Regions from separate parts of the Pseudocitrobacter faecalis genome, predicted to be linked through region 1. Evidence: predicted binding sites of a transcription regulator. Region 1 holds the regulator's gene; each other region holds the start of a gene.

Region 1 (4,322 bases):
GCGCGCTGATTAACTCGCTGGGCGAACTGATGGGTATCAATACCCTCTCGTTCGATAAGAGTAACGATGGCGAAACGCCGGAAGGCTTAAGCTTCGCCATCCCGTTCCAGCTGGCAACTAAAATCATGGATAAACTGATCCGCGATGGCCGCGTGATCCGTGGATATATTGGGATCGGCGGACGTGAGATCGCCCCGCTGCATGCACAGGGCGGCGGTATGGATCAGATCCAGGGGATCGTGGTAAACGAAGTCACCGCAGGCGGCCCGGCCGCGCAAGCCGGCATTCAGGTAAATGACGTAATCACGTCGGTGAACGGCAAACCGGCACTCTCCGCGCTGGAAACCATGGATCAGGTGGCTGAAATCCGCCCAGGTTCGGAAATCCCGGTTGAAGTGATGCGCGATGATAAAAAACTCACGCTGAAGGTAACGATTCAGGAGTATCCGGCGTCGAACTAACAGACACAAAAAAGGGCCTCGCGGCCCTTTTTTTCATGCTTTACATCACTTATTCACAAACTCTTCGCCAAGCGTAATATCTTTTCTCAGCGTATCCAGCATACCTTCCAGCGCCTGTTGTTCAAACGCGCTCAGCTTGCCAATGGACTGACGCTCTTCCACACCGTTTTTGCCCAGCAGCAGTGGCTGGGAGAAGAAACGCGCGTACTGGCCATCACCTTCAACATAAGCACATTCAACAATGCCTTTCTCGCCCTGCAGGGCACGAACCAGAGAAAGACCTAAACGCGCAGCCGCCTGCCCCATCGACAGAGTTGCAGAGCCGCCACCGGCTTTGGCTTCGACCACTTCCGTACCCGCATTCTGGATACGTTTGGTAAGGTCGGCCACTTCCTGATCGCTAAAGGAAACGCCAGGGATTTGCGACAGCAACGGCAGAATGGTCACGCCAGAGTGGCCGCCAATCACCGGCACTTCCACTTCCGTCGCTTTTTTACCTTTCAACTCCGCCACAAACGTATTTGAGCGGATGATATCCAGCGTGGTCACGCCGAACAGTTTGTTCTTATCGTAAACGCCCGCTTTTTTCAGCACTTCTGTCGCAATGGCAACGGTCGTGTTGACCGGGTTAGTAATGATACCAATGCAGGCTTTTGGTGCGGTTTTCGCCACCTGCTGCACCAGGTTCTTCACGATCCCGGCATTGACGTTAAACAGATCGGAGCGATCCATACCCGGTTTGCGCGCGACGCCCGCAGAGATCAGTACCACATCCGCACCTTCCAGCGCCGGAGAAGCATCTTCACCTGAGAAGCCTGTGATCTTCACATCGGTCGGGATATGACTGAGATCGACTGCCACGCCTGGCGTAACAGGGGCGATATCATAGAGAGTGAGTTCTGAGCCTGAAGGTAGTTGGGTCTTAAGTAGTAGGGCAAGTGCCTGACCGATACCGCCGGCGGCACCAAGGACTGCAACTTTCATCCGAAACTCCTTATTATGGTTAATGTCATTCAGGGTGACCTGTCATGTACCGCAAAACCGACGCAGGGCACTGCCTGTTATACTCCGTTGCGGCGACCTTAATTCACGGTGTAAATAATTACAATCTAATTGCTTACAGAATGAGGGGTATTTAGCAGCCTTGCTACAAAATTGCTCATTCGTTTACCGGGAAAGGCCTTTTTCACGTAACCAAATCCACATCAACTATCCCTTAAACTATAACCAGTGATCTGGTTAAAACAACATCATTTTCATAACATTTAATTTACTTTTAACCTTATTTGCAGGGCGTGATATAGGCATGTTTATTAATAGTAAATTTTGCTAAGATCCGCCCCTTCTCGCGATTATTATCCGCCTTTTTTGCAGATTATTTGCATAAAAATGCATTTATATGCATAATAATGTTAATTTCATCACCATATACGGGTGACTTATGCGAAGTTCGACCAAACAAGAAGAATTAGTGAAAGCGTTTAAAGCGCTGTTAAAGGAAGAAAAGTTTAGCTCTCAGGGAGAGATCGTCCAGGCGCTGCAGGAGGAAGGATTCGAGAATATTAATCAATCCAAAGTCTCCCGCATGCTAACCAAGTTTGGCGCGGTTCGTACCCGCAACGCCAAGATGGAGATGGTTTACTGCCTGCCAGCTGAACTCGGCGTACCGACAACGTCCAGCCCGCTGAAAAATCTGGTGCTGGATATCGACTATAACGATGCGGTTGTCGTTATCCATACAAGCCCTGGTGCCGCACAGTTGATTGCCCGCCTGCTTGACTCTCTGGGTAAAGCGGAAGGGATCCTCGGCAGCATCGCCGGTGACGATACCATCTTTACCACTCCAGCCCGTGGCTTTACGGTTAAAGACCTGTACGAAGCCATTCTGGTTCTGTTCGAGCAAGAGCTGTAATCCCCCTTTCCTCTGGTCGCTGACCAGAGGATAATTCTTTTCTGCCGCTTCGTTTCCCCGATGTTCTGCCAATCCCTATTTTGCATTAAGTGCTAAAAATCGATTAAACCCATAGTTCCAGTGAATGCATCCATGCAAAATCGCACGAAAAATCAAATCACGCTATCCATATGATTTTCTTAGAATACACCTAAGGAAATAGCACTATTACACCATTTTTTATTTCATTTAGTCATAAAAAATAAATCCTTTAAAACAGATTTACGCTTGAAACCATTAGTCTGGTATTAATTTTAGATGTGATTAGTGTATACTTAATTTCGTGATGAGGGTCACAAAACAAAGACCCTTTAAATAATTCGACGAGGTGTAGATCATGAAAATCAAAACAACTGTAGCCGCTCTGAGCATCCTTTCCGTTATCTCTTTTGGCGCCTTCGCCGCTGACTCTATCAACAGCGATCAAGCGCAAAATCGTCAGGCTATCGGCACGATTTCCGTCGGTGCAGTCGGTTCTTCTCCGATGGATATGCATGAGATGCTGAACAAGAAAGCGGAAGAACAGGGTGCCTCTTCTTACCGCATCATCGAAGCACGTACCGGTGACCACTGGCACGCAACGGCTGAACTGTACAAATAAGTTCGATTTAGTGAGTGAGTAAGATTTAGGTAAAAATATTTTCTACAGCGGTCCAGGAAGCCATGTTTTCTCCTCTCACCGCTGTCGCACATGGTGGAGTAAAAATTATGAAAAACGCAATGATCATCGCTTCTTTGGGTCTGGCTTCTGTTCTCTCTTTTGGTGCCAGCGCAGCTGAGCAAATTAGTGCAGAGCAAGCACAGAGCCTGCAATCTATGGGCACCGTTTCCGTATCCCAGGTCGGGAGTTCTCCGATGGATATGAATAGCGCATTATCAGCAAAAGCAGCGAAAGAAGGTGCAAGCGGCTACCGCATTATTGAAGCGCGTTCCGGTAATACCTGGCACGCCACAGCAGAACTGTACAAATAAACCCTCGTCGTCTTGTCCGACGACTTGCCCCCGCCATTACGCGGGGGCTTTTTTATGTCCGCGAAAGGTTAAAGCGCAGCATCCCTTCCAGCTCTTCCTCAGCTTCATCAAATAACAGTATCAGCGCACCGTAGCGCCGCTTCTGCTTCTCATCGAGATGCAGGAACTCTATCTCCAGGGGCAGCGGGAGCTGGCTGCCGGTCACCACATCCCACAATGAATCGAGATCGTGAACCAGCCCGCTCTTGAGTGTGAAGAGGCGTGTGAACTCCCGGTAAAAATCACCCTGATTCTCTATTTCATCAAAATCAAAAGAATAGACTTCCATCGCCCGCCCTCCATTTTCCCGCCGCTATTATCCGCCTCTAAGTATAGCGATAAAAAAACCGACGCTGAGGGCGTCGGCTTTGACTAGAAGATAAATGTGATTGGGGATTGCTAGCTGTTCGTCAGTGCGCTCTGATACTTATGCAGCATCGCCACCAGCCGACCAACCGGTTCGGTGACCTGCGGCGAGGCATCCCAGATACGCAATTTTTCCTGATAAATATCTAACTCTTCCAATAAACGCAGGAAATAGCGGCGACGCTTATCATCGCTGCCTGCGGAGATCACGCTGTCCGCCGTGCGTCTGAGCTGGCGGTGAAACTCAGAGAGATCCTGATTCACCGGCACTGGCGCATCACGCAGACGCTGGTGCGCAATAATCAGCGACAACGCCAGGCGGAATTTAGCGATATCGTCAGGGAATTTATTCAGTAACAGGAAGAGTTGCTGATAGAGCGCCGGCAGATGGTTCTCTTTACGACGCGCAGAGTTAGTCGTCATTGCAGAAACCGCAGCCGACACAAACTGGTTCAGCAGCACGCGGCCCGTGCGTTCACGCGAATTATCGCGAATCAGCATAATCACCATCAGCGCCAGGAAACAGCCCACCA
Region 2 (4,322 bases), 490 kb from region 1:
TGGTTGACGCGCTGCCACGTCACGGACGGGTGATTTTCCTTGGCGACCGTGACCAGTTGGCCTCCGTGGAAGCCGGTGCGGTGCTGGGCGATATCTGCGCGTGGGTTAACAGCGGCTATACGCCAGCGCGCGCGCTACAGCTCAGCCGTCTAACGGGTACACCTGTGCCAGAAGGTGAGGGAGAGGCGGCGGGCGCATTGCGTGACAGTCTCTGTCTGCTCCGTACCAGCTACCGTTTCGGCAGTGATTCCGGAATCGGGCAACTGGCGCGCGCGGTGAATCAGGGCGATCGCGCGGGCGTACGTGATGTGTTTGCGCACGGCTTTTCTGATATTGAACTGAAATCCCTGCGCACCAGCGATGAGTATGAAGCGATGCTCGACGATGCGCGGGCGGGCTATGGACGCTATCTGCAATGTCTGCGTCAGCAGGCTGAGCCGGCTGAAATTTTGCAGGCCTTTGGTGAATATCAGCTTCTGTGCGCTTTGCGCGAAGGGCCGTGGGGTGTCAGCGGGTTGAATCAACAGCTGGAGTTATCGCTGGCCCGTCATCGTATGATTGTGCCGCAGCGGCATTCTCGCTGGTATGAAGGGCGTCCGGTAATGATTGCCCGAAACGACAGTGCGCTGGGGCTGTTTAACGGTGACATTGGCGTGGCGCTCGATCGCGGACAGGGGCTGCGCGTCTGGTTCCCGATGCCGGATGGAACCATTAAATCGGTGCAGCCGAGCCGTTTGCCCGAGCACGATACGGCATGGGCGATGACGGTGCATAAATCCCAGGGCTCTGAATTTGACCATGCCGCGCTGGTCTTGCCAACGCAGCCCGTGCCGATTGTGACGCGGGAACTGGTGTATACGGCGATTACGCGTGCGAAATCACGCTTGTCGATGTATGCCGATGCGGCGTTGTTAGGGCAGGCGATTGTCGCCAGAACCGAGCGTCGCAGCGGGCTGGCCGCGATTTTCGCCGAGGATTAACGGGGTTGTCGGATGCGGCCTCGCCTTATCCGACCTGCGTTATGATGTTTTGTAGGCCGGATGAGCAATAGCGCCATCCGGCGTAAAACGTCACCCCAAATCCGCCATCAGCACTTTTGAGCGCCGCTGATAGTTATACATCTGCTTTTTGCTTTCCGGCAGCAACTCCACGTCCACCGGCTGGAATCCGCGCTCCTGGAACCAGTGAATGCTGCGGGTGGTCAGCACAAACAGTTTGCTCAGCCCCATCTGTTTAGCCTGCGTAGAGATGCGCTGCAACAGCACTTCCCCGCGTGATGAGCTTTGATAATCCGGATGCACCGCCACACAGGCCATCTCGCCAATTTTCTCTTCCGGGAACGGATAGAGCGCCGCACAGGCGATGGTGGTGTTATCGCGCTGAATAATGGTGAATTTGTCGATCTCCATCTCCAGTTGTTCGCGGGAGCGGCGTACCAGAATACCCTGCTGCTCCAGCGGATGAATGAGATCGAGTATGCCGCCGATGTCGTTGATGGTGGCGCGGCGGATCTGCTCGGAGCTCTCCATCACAATCTGGGTTCCAATACCGTCGCGGGAGAAAAGCTCCTGCAACAGCGCGCCATCTTCCTGATAGCTGATTAAGTGACTGCGGCGCACACCGCTACGGCACGCCTTGACCGCACCGCGCAGGAAACGCACGGTGCCAGATAAGTAATCGCCTTCTTGCTCAAGCTCCTCAACGCGGGCCTGCGCTTCGTTGGGGAACAGCTCTGGTACGATGTTGCCCTCACGATCGTAAACGCCCTGAGAAGAGCAGAAGCCTATCATCTTTTCCGCTTTCAATTTGATAGCCAACTGCGTGGCAATCTCCTCGGAGGTGAGATTGAAGCTTTCGCCGGTGACAGAAACGGCAACCGGGCCCATGAGTACGATTGCGCCGCTGTCGAGCTGACGATGAATCGCTTCTTCATCGATACGACGAATGCGTCCGCTATGGCAGTAATCAACGCCATCATCAACGCCCAGCGGCTGGGCAATGATAAAGTTACCGCTCACCACGTTGATATGCGCCCCCTGCAATGGCGTATTGTTGAGGCTCATGGATAAACGCGCGGTGATATCAAGTTGTAACAATCCGGCTGCCTGTTTAACCAGTTCGAGGCTTTTGGCGTCGGTCACGCGAATTTGCTTGTGGTAGATCGGCTCATGATGATGCGCTTCAAGATTGGCATCGATTTGCGGACGCGCGCCATAGACCAGCACCAGGCGAATTCCCAGGCTATGCAATAAGCCAATGTCATTGACAATACTGGAGAAATTGTCATGTTCGATGGCTTCTCCGCCCAGCATGATGACAAACGTTTTTCCCCGATGGGCATTGATATAGGGAACTGAATGACGAAACCCTTCGACCAGTTCGGTTTTACGTTCCTTCACCACGGCATGACCTCTCAGTGCATTTTTATTCGCAATAAATGTATTTTTATTCTGTTTTGGCCGTGAGTGCAAGCGCGAATTTTCCGCGAATGGGCAAAATGGATTCTGAAAAAGGGCTTAGCAAAAGAATGTTTACCCTTTTATAGATGACAGTTTATGCGCCTTTGGTTAAAGTTTTTGGTCAAACTTATTATGCGTAATACCAAAGTAAACATTTTTGGCTTGGGAGAAGCATGTCGGGAAGTCAGTCATTTAGCCGCCGCCGCCTGTTAAAAGGGGCGGGCGCCATGTGGTTATTAAGCGTCAGTCAGGTAGGTATGGCTGCCACAAGCCAGGTGGTGGCCGTACGCGTCTGGCCTGCGTCCAGCTATACGCGTGTGACGGTTGAGTCGAATCGGGAACTGAAATACCGACAGTTTGCGCTAAGCAACCCGGAACGTCTGGTAGTCGACCTTGAAGGCGTGAACCTGAACTCGGTGTTGAAAGGCATGACCGCGCAAATCCGTGCTGACGATCCCTTTATTAAATCCGCGCGCGTTGGGCAGTTCGATCCGCAAACCGTGCGAATGGTGTTTGAGCTTAAGCAGAACGTCACGCCACAGCTGTTTGCGCTGGCGCCGGTTGCCGGGTTTAAAGAGCGTCTGGTGATGGATCTGTACCCGGCGAATGCGCAGGATGTGCAGGATCCGCTGCTGGCGCTGCTGGAAGATTACAACCGCGGTGACCTCGATAAACAGGTTCCACCCGCGCAGAGTGGGCCGCAGCCTGGTAAGGCCGGGCGCGATCGCCCGATTGTGATCATGCTCGATCCGGGGCATGGCGGGGAAGACTCCGGCGCGGTGGGTAAATATAAAACGCGTGAAAAGGATGTGGTGCTGCAAATTGCCCGACGCCTGCGGTCGCTTATTGAGAAAGAAGGCAACATGAAGGTCTACATGACGCGAAATGAAGATATCTTTATTCCGCTGAAGGTGCGCGTGGCGAAAGCCCAGAAGCAGCGCGCGGATCTTTTTGTCTCTATTCACGCCGATGCTTTCACCAGCCGTCAGCCGAGCGGTTCCTCCGTCTTTGCGCTCTCAACCAAAGGCGCAACCAGTACCGCCGCGAAATTCCTCGCGCAGACTCAGAACGCCGCCGACTTAATCGGTGGGGTAAGTAAAAGCGGCGATCGCTACGTCGACCACACCATGTTCGATATGGTGCAGTCGCTGACCATCGCCGATAGCCTTAAATTCGGTAAGGCAGTGCTTCAGCATATGGGCAAAGTGAATAAGCTGCATAAGAACCAGGTTGAGCAAGCGGGCTTTGCGGTTCTGAAAGCACCGGATATTCCGTCGATCCTCGTCGAAACGGCGTTTATCAGTAACGTTGAAGAGGAGCGAAAGCTCAAGACGGCAACTTTCCAGCAGGCTGTTGCCGAGTCTATTCTGGCGGGAATAAAAGCCTATTTTGCCGATGGCGCGACGCTGGCGAGGCGATAAGACACAGGCAAAGAGCGCTACGGCGCTCTTTTTTATGGCTGGGGCAAATAACAGGCAAAAAAAAACACCCAAATGGGTGCTTGATTTTGTTGGTTGCGGGGGCCGGATTTGAACCGACGACCTTCGGGTTATGAGCCCGACGAGCTACCAGGCTGCTCCACCCCGCGTCCGTCTGTTACTCTTCCATCGAGTAACCTTTTCTCTTATGTACAATGTGTTGGTTGCGGGGGCCAGATTTGAACTGACGACCTTCGGGTTATGAGCCCGACGAGCTACCAGGCTGCTCCACCCCGCGTCCGTCTGTTACTCTCTTTCAAGTAACTCTTTTCACATTGTAATTGGTTGCGGGGGCCAGATTTGAACTGACGACCTTCGGGTTATGAGCCCGACGAGCTACCAGGCTGCTCCACCCCGCGTCCGTGGATGCGCACTATACTCTGCT
Region 3 (4,322 bases), 4.3 Mb from region 1:
CGAAGCGCAAAGAGTCGTTGAACTGTTTGAACCGTTGATCCGCTGCCTGAGTAAAACGCCCGCCCCAAAGTGCCATAACTCGTTTCCTTAAAATTCGTTTAATGTTGCCTGAAAGCTACCCTCACGCACCGAACAATCCCCTCTCCCTGTGGGAGAGGGTTAGGGTGAGGGAAAATATTAAGCCAGAATCCGCGTGCCAATCGGCGTGCCGTTGAACAGCGCCGACAGTTGCTCCGCATGACGCCATGATGCGATATCCACCGGGCGACCCAGCGTACGCGCGGCATCCAGCGCCGCATTCACTTTCACAATCATGCCATCGGTAATAATGCCCTGTTCGATCAGTTGCTCTGCTTTTTCCGCCGTCATCTCGGCGATACGCTGACCTTTACCGTCAAGAATGCCGCTCACGTCAGAAAGCAGAATCAGATCCGCGCCCAGCGTCGACGCCAGCGCTGTAGCGGCCTGGTCGGCATTGACGTTCATCAGCTCACCTTCAGCCGTCACGCCAATTGAACTGACAACCGGCAGGAAGCCGCCGTCCAGCAGCAGGTTAATGAGTTTTGGCGAACCCGGCATCGCCAGGCCAACGTGGCCCAGTTCTTCATCGAGTTTGGTCACGTTGACGCTATCGCCATCGCCCAGGAACAGGCCTACAGAGGCGATATCATGTTTCTTTGCCCACGCCAGTAGCGTTTTGTTGGCCGTACCCGCCAGCGCGCCGGTGATGATGTCTATCTGGTCAGCAGGCGTCACGCGCAGGCCATTTTTCTTTTTCACCGGCAGGTTAAGCTGCTTCATCAGCTCATCCACCACGCAGCCACCGCCATGCACAATCACTAACGGGCGCTGATGTGACTCACGATAATTCACCAGCGCAGTAAACAGACGCTCCAGCGCTTCTTCGCTATCCAGCAACACGCCGCCTAATTTGATAATTAATGGATTCATCGTCATCACACCTTAAAGAAGAGACTGCGTCTCGGCGAAGCCGAAACGGATATTGGCGCACTGGATGGCTTGCGCCGCGGCGCCTTTTAACAGGTTATCTTCCGCGGCCACCACAATCAGGTGCTGGTCCTGCACGGCAAAACCGATATCGCAGAACGGTAAACCGACCACGTTTTTCAGCGCCGGAACGCCTTTGTCATACAGACGCACCAGCGGTTTGTGGGCATACGCCTGCTGGTAGGTCGCCGCCACCTGTTCGGCATTCACGCCCGGTTTCAGGCGGCAGGTGATGGTTTCAAGGATGCCGCGTTTAAAGTTACCCAGGTGCGGGGTAAAAATCACCCGCGCCCCCAGGTGGGTTGAAATTTCCGGATGATGGCGATGGTTAAACACGCCATACGGTTGCAGGCTCACCTCACAGAAACTGTTAGAGAGCGCCGCTTTACGCCCGGCACCGCTCACGCCACTGGTGGCGTCGATCACTGGCCATTGAGTGAGATCCAGCAGATCGGCATCAATCAGCGGTTTAAGCGAAAGCTGCGCTGCCGTCGGGTAGCAACCCGGCACGGCGATCAGGTTGGTCTCTTTCAGCGCGTCCCCGCACCATTCGGCAAGGCCATACACCGCCTGCTCAAGTAATTCAGGATGCTGATGGGTGAAGCCGTAATATTTTTCGTAGAAAGGCGCGTTGTTGACGCGAAACGCTCCGGAGAGGTCAAACACCACGCAACCAGCGTCCAGAAACTGCGGTGCCAGGTCGTGGCTGACTTCGTGCGCAGTGGCGAGGAAAACCACATCCACACCGGCGCTGAATTCACTGATATCCGACATCGGCTGCAATGGCAAATCCACAATGCCCTTCAGCTGAGGATGCAGGTCAGAGATTAACTTTCCTGCATCATTGCTTTGCGCTGAGACCGTCAAAGCGGTTATGTTCATATGCGGATGGCGATTTACATAGGTCACAAGCTCTGCGCCAGCATACCCACTGGCACCTACAATCAGCGTATTCAACATCGGGGCTGTTCACCTTCTTACGTCATATGCCTGGGAAGAATGCTTATCTTCCTCACCCTGTTGAGCGTCTTTTGCCTTTTACCTTATGGTTTAAGGGTTTTCTAATGCTCAACGATATTGTATTTTTATTCATAAATATTGCATGAATATTGATACTATCACGACCTGAGGTGTGTCAACAATGAAAAACAATTTACCGCCATTTATCGAGATTTACCGTGCATTGATCGCCACACCTTCCATCAGCGCGACCGAAGAAGCGCTTGATCAAAGTAATGCGTCTTTAATCACTCTGCTCGGCGACTGGTTTGCCTCGTTAGGCTTTAACGTTGAGATCCAACCGGTTCCTGGCACGCGCAATAAATTCAATATGCTGGCCAGCACCGGAAACGGCGCAGGCGGCCTGCTGCTTGCCGGTCACACGGATACCGTGCCGTTCGACGATGGCCGCTGGACGCGCGATCCCTTCACCCTGACCGAGCATGAAAACAAACTCTACGGCCTGGGCACCGCTGACATGAAAGGCTTCTTCGCCTTCATCCTCGATGCTCTGCGCGATGTGGACGTATCAACGCTGAAAAAGCCGCTCTACATTCTGGCGACCGCCGATGAAGAGACCAGTATGGCTGGCGCGCGCTACTTTGCCGAAACCACTGCTCTGCGCCCGGACTGTGCCATCATCGGCGAACCAACATCATTACAGCCTGTGCGCGCGCATAAAGGCCACATCTCCAGCGCCATTCGCGTAATGGGGCAGTCAGGCCACTCCAGCGACCCGGCGCGCGGCGTCAACGCCATTGAAATCATGCATGACGCGATTGGCCGCGTGATGCAACTGCGGGACGCATTGAAAGAGCGCTATCACTACGAGGCGTTTACCGTGCCTTACCCGACGCTCAACCTCGGTGCCATTCACGGCGGCGATGCATCGAACCGTATCTGCGCCTGCTGTGAACTGCATATGGATATTCGCCCATTGCCGGGTATGACGCTGAACGATCTCAATGGGTTGCTGGATGAAGCGCTGGAACCGGTGAGCGCTCAGTGGCCTGGTCGATTGACCGTCTCAGAACTGCATCCGCCGATCCCGGGTTACGAATGCCCGCCAGACCACCAGTTAGTTCAGGTCGTCGAAAAACTGCTCGGTGCACAAACCGAGGTGGTGAACTACTGTACCGAAGCGCCGTTCATACAAACGTTGTGCCCGACGCTGGTACTCGGACCCGGCTCTATCAATCAGGCCCACCAGCCGGATGAATATCTGGAAACGCGCTTTATTAAGCCGACGCGCGAATTGATTACCCAGGTTGTGCATCACTTCTGCTGGCATTGATATGTCCCCTCACCCTAACCCTCTCTCAAGGGAGAGAGACCCGATTTTCTCCCTCTCCCTGTGGGAGAGGGGCGGGGTGAGGGCACCTGCGCCCCCTATTTCCATAAGCATTTCTTATCTGACACGATGCGAATTAAATTTCGTAAATTGCCGTGATTTACTCGATTGCTGAAGCGATTTCGCAGCAATTGACGTGGGGGTTTTTACGTGGCTTTATAAAGGAGGTTGCTTATCCTGGCTTTGCGTTCCGAAGCCTGGGGTATAACAAAATAAAATGAGATGGGGTGTCTGGGTTAACATGAACGAACAATATTCCGCGTTGCGTAGTAATGTCAGTATGCTCGGTAAAGTGCTAGGCGATACCATCAGGGATGCGCTTGGTGAGAACATTCTTGACCGTGTAGAAACTATCCGTAAATTGTCGAAATCCTCGCGTGCTGGCAACGAAGCCGACCGTCAGGAACTGCTGACAACGCTGCAAAACCTCTCCAATGATGAACTGCTGCCGGTGGCACGAGCCTTCAGCCAGTTTCTGAACCTGGCGAATACCGCCGAGCAATATCACAGCATCTCGCCGAAAGGTGAAGCCGCGAGCAACCCGGAAGTGATTGCGCGTACGCTGCGTAAACTCAAAGACCAACCCAATCTCACCGAAGCCACCATTAAAAAAGCCGTCGAATCGCTGTCGCTGGAGCTGGTTCTGACCGCTCACCCGACCGAAATCACGCGCCGCACGCTGATCCACAAAATGGGCGAAATCAACGGCTGCCTGAAGCAACTGGATAACAAAGATATCGCCGACTACGAGCGTAACCAGTTGATGCGCCGCCTGCGCCAGCTGATTGCTCAGTCCTGGCACACGGATGAAATCCGTAAGCACCGCCCAAGCCCGGTGGATGAAGCCAAATGGGGCTTCGCCGTGGTGGAAAACAGCCTGTGGGAAGGCGTGCCCAATTACCTCCGCGAGCTTAACGAACAGCTTGAAGAGAATCTGAACTACCGCCTGCCAGTCGACTTCGTG

Evidence for each region. The regulator ArgR, encoded in region 1, controls arginine synthesis, uptake and breakdown. The targets are predictions, from matches to a motif close to ANTGAATAAAAATACANT.
Region 2: argA (amino-acid N-acetyltransferase) is a predicted target of ArgR. The motif match lies at 2,437-2,454, and genes of this name have one in related genera.
Region 3: argC (N-acetyl-gamma-glutamyl-phosphate reductase) is a predicted target of ArgR. The motif match lies at 2,085-2,102, and genes of this name have one in related genera.

What each region holds. Positions count from the first base shown of each region.
Region 1 is NZ_CBDDNJ010000002.1:41,738-46,059, reverse strand. It holds gene degS (outer membrane-stress sensor serine endopeptidase DegS) at 1-461, shown strand, start outside; gene mdh (malate dehydrogenase) at 507-1,445, opposite strand; gene argR (transcriptional regulator ArgR) at 1,903-2,373, shown strand; gene yhcN (peroxide/acid stress response protein YhcN) at 2,750-3,013, shown strand; gene yhcN (peroxide/acid stress response protein YhcN) at 3,121-3,384, shown strand; gene ACOXYR_RS00810 (barstar family protein) at 3,437-3,712, opposite strand; gene aaeB (p-hydroxybenzoic acid efflux pump subunit AaeB) at 3,823-4,322, opposite strand, start outside.
Region 2 is NZ_CBDDNJ010000002.1:526,813-531,134, forward strand. It holds gene recD (exodeoxyribonuclease V subunit alpha) at 1-980, shown strand, start outside; gene argA (amino-acid N-acetyltransferase) at 1,071-2,402, opposite strand; gene amiC (N-acetylmuramoyl-L-alanine amidase AmiC) at 2,633-3,880, shown strand; tRNA gene ACOXYR_RS03160 (tRNA-Met) at 3,971-4,047, opposite strand; tRNA gene ACOXYR_RS03165 (tRNA-Met) at 4,099-4,175, opposite strand; tRNA gene ACOXYR_RS03170 (tRNA-Met) at 4,220-4,296, opposite strand.
Region 3 is NZ_CBDDNJ010000002.1:4,339,029-4,343,350, forward strand. It holds gene argH (argininosuccinate lyase) at 1-76, opposite strand, end outside; gene argB (acetylglutamate kinase) at 178-951, opposite strand; gene argC (N-acetyl-gamma-glutamyl-phosphate reductase) at 964-1,968, opposite strand; gene argE (acetylornithine deacetylase) at 2,150-3,301, shown strand; gene ppc (phosphoenolpyruvate carboxylase) at 3,600-4,322, shown strand, end outside.